DNA from 2 places in the Solwaraspora sp. WMMB762 genome. Region 2 is predicted to be linked to the other one. Evidence: riboswitches for the same ligand, from Rfam matches in the RefSeq annotation. Region 2 holds a riboswitch; the other holds the start of a gene.
What was found. A riboswitch is a leader RNA that binds a small molecule or an ion and turns the genes downstream of it on or off. The one in region 2 is predicted to bind ZMP and ZTP.
Positions count from the first base shown of each region.

Region 1: it holds a riboswitch for ZMP and ZTP, as region 2 does, so the genes downstream of both, glyA (serine hydroxymethyltransferase) here and ACN27J_RS27530 (bifunctional 5,10-methylenetetrahydrofolate dehydrogenase/5,10-methenyltetrahydrofolate cyclohydrolase) in region 2, are expected to answer to the same signal.

Region 1 covers NZ_JBMHMD010000001.1:6,777,118-6,779,975, forward strand. Annotated here, with positions in the region: gene ACN27J_RS30580 (putative bifunctional diguanylate cyclase/phosphodiesterase) at 1-434, shown strand, start outside; gene glyA (serine hydroxymethyltransferase) at 514-1,779, opposite strand; ZMP/ZTP riboswitch at 1,847-1,931, opposite strand; gene ACN27J_RS30590 (LacI family DNA-binding transcriptional regulator) at 2,055-2,858, opposite strand, start outside.
Region 2 covers NZ_JBMHMD010000001.1:6,124,984-6,127,841, forward strand. Annotated here, with positions in the region: partial or broken gene ACN27J_RS27525 (endo-1,4-beta-xylanase) at 25-1,131, opposite strand; ZMP/ZTP riboswitch at 1,633-1,712, shown strand; gene ACN27J_RS27530 (bifunctional 5,10-methylenetetrahydrofolate dehydrogenase/5,10-methenyltetrahydrofolate cyclohydrolase) at 1,726-2,589, shown strand; gene ACN27J_RS27535 (ADP-ribosylglycohydrolase family protein) at 2,647-2,858, opposite strand, start outside.

The sequences.
Region 1 (2,858 bases), 650 kb from region 2:
AGCGGCTCGTCGTCGAGGTGGCCGAGTCGCTGGTCGCCGAGGAGCTGGCGGCTGCCGAGAATCCGCAGATCCTCGCGCAGTTGGCGAACCTGCGGGCGCACGGGGTGCGGATCGCGTTGGACGACTTCGGCGCCGGCCAGGCGTCGATCGCCCAGCTGCGGCGGCTGCCGCTGGACGTCGTCAAGATCGACCGGTCGCTGGTCGCCGGCGCCGGTGCCGGCCCGGACAGTGTCCACCCGATGCTGGAAGCGGTGGCTGGGCTGGGCCGGCGGTTCGGGCTGGAGATCGTCGCCGAGGGGCTGGAGACGGACGGTCAGGTGAGCCAGGCGCAGGGGGCCGGCTGCCGGTTCGGTCAGGGGTACGCCCTGGCCCGCCCCGCACCTGCGGAGCGGACCGAGGCGTACATCGCCGACTTCCCCACCCCGTCGCACTGACCCGGACGGCCGCAGACCAGGCGCGGGTGGGAGCAGGTCAGGCGCGGGTGGGCGCAGATCGGGCGGCGATCGGCGCAGGTCAGGCGGCGTAGCCGGGCATCGGGTAGCCGGCCAGCAGGTCGGCTACCTCCCCGGCGATCTGGTCGAGGGCGGCACCGTCGTCCTTGACCGCTGCGGTCACCGCGTCGTCCAGCCAGGCGGCGACCTGTGGCATCTGCGCCTCGGTCAGGCCGCGGGTGGTCAGCGCGGCGGTGCCCAGCCGGATGCCGGACGGGTCGAACGGCTTGCGTGGGTCGTACGGCACCGTGTTGTAGTTCAGCTCGATCCCGGCCCGGTCCAGCGCCTGCGCGGCCGGCTTGCCACCGACGCCCTTGCCGGTCAGGTCGGCCAGGATCAGGTGGTTGTCGGTGCCGCCGGAGATCAGCTCGAAGCCCCGGTCGACCAGCGCGGCGGCGAGCGCCTTCGCGTTGGCGACCACCTGGTGGGCGTACCGGCGGAAGTCGTCGGTGTCGGCCTCGCGCAACGCGACGGCGATGCCGGCGGTGGTGTGGTTGTGCGGGCCGCCCTGCAGGCCGGGGAAGACTGCCTTGTCGATCGCGGCGGCGTGCTGTTCGGTGGTGAGGATCATCGCGCCGCGCGGGCCGCGCAGCGTCTTGTGGGTGGTGGTGGTGACCACGTCGGCGTGGCCGATCGGCGAGGGGTGCGCGCCGCCGGCGACCAGGCCGGCGATGTGCGCGATGTCCGCGACGAGCACCGCGCCGATCTCCCGGGCGATCTCGGCGAAGGCCGGGAAGTCGATGGTCCGCGGCACCGCCGTACCGCCGCAGAAGATCACCTTCGGCCGTTCGCGGCGGGCCAGGTCACGTACCTCGTCGAAGTCGATCCGGCCGGTGTCGCGGGAGACGTTGTAGCGGACCGAGTTGAACCACTTGCCGGTGGCCGACACCGACCAGCCGTGGGTGAGGTGCCCGCCCATCGGCAGCGACATCCCCAGCACGGTGTCGCCGGGGGAGAGAAAGGCGAGGTACACGGCGAGGTTGGCGGGGGAGCCCGAGTACGGCTGGACGTTGGCGTGGGCCGCCCCGAACAGCGTCTTGGCCCGCTCGACGGCGAGCGTCTCGATCGGGTCGACGAACTGCTGGCCCTCGTAGTAGCGCCGGCCCGGGTAGCCCTCGGAGTACTTGTTGGTCAGCACTGTGCCGCTGGCCTCCAGCACGGCGGCGGAGACGTAGTTCTCCGAGGCGATCATGCGCAGCTTGTCGTGCTGGCGGCGGGCCTCACCCTCGACGAGGGCGGCGAGCTCAGGATCGGTGGCGGTCAGTTGCGGGATCTGCGGTACGTGCACGGCGTGCCCTCCTGGGGTCGGGCGGCTCCGCCGGCCGGGGACATCCCCGGACATGACGGTGCCGTCGACGGTGCACCCAGGCGCGCGGCGCACGTCGATGGTCGCTCCCCGGTGGTCGGTTCCACCTTCGCTGCGCCAGTCACGTGACCGGTCCGAGCATAACCCGCGGTGGTCGGCGGGTCGGGGTGGACCCGACGGTACGCAGTGAGATTCGCGGTTTTCGCACCGTTTAACGCTCCGGAAACTTAATCGGTTCACTGGCCGGCCACGGCAGGTCAGCCGGCGCGTGGCGGTGCGGTGCTGCCACGCGGGGTCAGGTGCGGCGTCTCGTCCTGGTACGCCTGCGTCGGCTCACCGGCGATCGTCGCCAGCAGCTGCCGCGCGGCGTGCGCACCGTACGCCGGGATGTCGCGGCCCAGCGCGGTCAACGGCGGATGCACCAGGCGGCACAGCGGCGAGTCGTCCCAGGCAACGATCGACAGGTCGCCCGGCACGGCCAGCCCCATCTCCTGGGCCACCGCCAGGCCGGCGATCGCCATCACGTCGTTGTCGTAGATCACCGCGGTGGGGCGGGCCGCGGTGCTGATCAGCCGCCGGGTGGCCCGGGCACCCTCCTCGCCGGTGTAGTCGGACGGCACCGTGACGCACTGGTCCAGACCCAGCCGGCGGCAGACGTCGGTGAACGCGCCCGCGCGGATCTCGGTGTGCAGCAGGCCGGGCAGGCCACCGATGCGGGCGATCCGGCGGTGACCCATCGCGACCAGGTACTCGACCGTCTCGACCAGGGCCGACGCGTCGTCGGACCAGATACTCGGCAGCGAGCCGGTGTGCCCGGGGCCACCGATCACCACCGCCGGCAGCTGCAGCGACTCCAGCGCCGGCACCCGGTCGTCGTCGAGCCGCAGGTCGCAGAGGAACACGCCGTCCACCCGGCGCTCACCCCACCAGCGCCGGTAGACCGCGATCTCGGCCTCGGTGTCGGCCACCACCTGCAGGGTCAGTGCGTACGACCGGGCGGACAGTTCGGCCTCGACGCCGCTGATCAGCTCCATGAAGAACGGCTCGATGCCGAGGATCCG
Region 2 (2,858 bases):
GCCGCGCTGGTACGGGTTGTCGCCCGGCGGTGGGCTGGGTGACGGGCTGGTGCTGGGCGACGGGCCGGCGGTGGGCGAGACCGACGGCGACGGGCTGACCGGGGTGCCGCCGGCGTTGAGTGCGGCGAGGGTGGCGTCGTACGCCTGCTTCTTGTTGCCGTTGTTGTCGAACAGTAGTGGGGTGCCGTAGCTGCGCCAGGAGTCGCTGTCGCGGATGCCCCAGACGGTGATGCCGGTGCAGCGGGCGATGGCGAGGCAGTCGTTGACGACGCCGCGGAAGGCGTTGGCCTGGCTGCTGCCGGAGCCTTCGATGTCGAGTTCGGTGATCTGTACGTCGACGCCGAGGGCGGCGAAGCTGGACAGGGTGGTGCGGTAGTTCGAGGGGTAGGGGGACTGGGAGTTGAAGTGTGACTGCAGGCCGACGCAGTCGATGGGTACGCCGCGTTGTTTGAAGTCGCGGACGAGGTTGTAGGCGGCCTGGGTCTTGGCCCAGGACCAGTTGTCGATGTTGTAGTCGTTGTAGCAGAGTTTGGCGTCGGGGTCGGCGGCGCGGGCGGCGCGGAAGGCGGCTTCGATCCAGTCGTTGCCGGTGCGTTGGAGGTTGGAGTTGCGGCGGGCGCCGGAGTTGCCGTCTTCGAAGGCTTCGTTGACGACGTCCCAGGTGTGGATTTTGCCTCGGTAGTAGGAGGCGACGCGGGTGACGTGGTTGAGCATGGCCTGGCGGAGGGCGTTGCCTTCCATCTGTTGCATCCAGCCGGGTTGCTGGGAGTGCCAGGCGAGGGTGTGGCCGCGGACGGCCATGCCGCGGGAGATGGCGTGGTTGACGATCCGGTCGCCGTTGGTGAAGTTGAACTGGTTCTGTTGTGGTTCGGTGGCGTCGAGTTTCATCTCGTTTTCGGCGGTGACGCTGTTGAACTCCCGGTTGAGGATGTTCACGTAGGTCGAGTCGCCGAGTTTGTTGGCGGCGACGGCGGTGCCGAAGTAGCGGCCGGACTGGGCGGCGGCCGCCCCCAGGGTGGCCTCGTCGGCGTGTGCCGGCGTGGTCGCAGTCAATGCGGCCACGGCCGCGACGAGCGTGGCCGCGGCGGCCGACAGTCCGAACGCCAGACGGCGTCCGACGGGTCTTGCCATGGGATACATGACCTTCCCTTCTGACAGAAGTTAGGCCACGCCTGTCGAGGCGTGGTTCGGGGCCGTGCACGTGGTCCGGTCGTCGTTGGACAGGCAGCGTCAAACCGAGCCGCGGCCCGGGATGGACGGAGGCTGCGTCGAACGCCACGCGTGTGAGCGTTAGCGCGCGCGTGGGTGGCGTGGCGGTGGGTGCCCGGCTCCTGGTGGACGACCAGGTTGCAGGGGCGCCTGCCCTCCCTGCATCCATAGACTGTGAGCGATAACACCTCTGGCGTCAACAAGTTCCGGCAAACTTCCGGAAAAAGTTCAGTGCCGTACCTCGATGTCATCCACGAGCTGTAGCGCAGCATGGCTGAGTTGTCCGAGCTGACAAGGTTGCCGCTTCCTGGGCGGGCGACGACCATGAACCTAGTCGACCGATGTAGACAGCGAGTTCATTTCCGGAAGAGTTTCGGTACCAGGTCCAGAGAGGGAGCCGGGTGCCCCCGGCGCGGTATTCTCGGCAGTCAGTGCGACTGGCGGCACGGGATGGTGGACCATCGGGGAGCCGGCCACGGGAGTCGACCGCCTGGGCTCCCGTCCGAAAGGACTCCCATGCCCACGACCGCTCGACTGCTGCCCGGCGCGCCGGTGGCCGAAGCCGTACTCGCCGATGTCACCCGGCGGGTGGCCGTCCTGCGCGAACGCGGTGTCAGACCCAGCCTGGCCACCATTCTGGTCGGCGACGACGACGCCAGCGCCGGTTACATCCGCCTCAAACAGCGCCAGGCCGCCGAGTTGGGCTTCGACTCACCGCACCGGCATCTGCCCGCCGACGCCACCCAGGACGACCTGCTCGAGGTGATCGCCGGGTTCAACGCCGACCGTCGGGTGCACGCCGTCCTGATCCAGTACCCGGTCCCGGGCCACCTCGACTACGACGCCGCCCTGCAGAGCCTCGACCCGGACAAGGACGTCGACGGGATGCACCCGCTCAACATGGGTCGCCTCGCCGTCGGGATGCCGGGGCCCGTGCCGTGCACCCCGGCCGGGATCGAGACGCTGCTGGCCCACCACCGGGTCCCAATCGCCGGCCGGGAGGTGGTCATCCTCGGCCGGGGCGCCACCCTCGGCCGACCGTTGGCCATGCTGCTGGCCCAGAAACGCCCGACCGCCAACGCTGCCGTCACCGTGGTCCACACCGGAGTCGCCGACTGGCCCCGCTACACCCGGCGCGCCGAGATCCTGATCGCGGCGGCCGGCGTACCCGGCATCATCCGGCCCGAGCACGTCCGGCCCGGAGCGGTGGTGATCGGCGCCGGTGTCCGCTACGCCGGCCGCCGCCTCCTGCCCGACGTCGACGAGGCCTGCGCCGAGGTCGCCTCCGCGATCACCCCGCGCGTCGGCGGCGTCGGACCGACCACCGTCGCCATGCTGTTCCGCAACGCCGTACACAGCGCCGAACGGGCGACCAGGTAGGAGCCGCGGCCCGGCCCCGAGCAGCTTCCACCGTGGTCGTCGACCCTTCGCGGTGTGCTACCGGGTCGGGCGTACCTCGTCGGGGAGCGGCTCGCGGCGGGTCAGCCACTCTGTGGGTATCCCGCCCGGTCCGGAGCCGGTGTACGCGGCCACGATCCCCCCGACGATCGCCGCGGTCGTATCGACGTCACCGCCGGCCTCGACACATGCGCGGATCGCCGCCGGGTAGTCGTGGAGCCGGGTCGCGGCGACCCACAGCGCGAACGGGA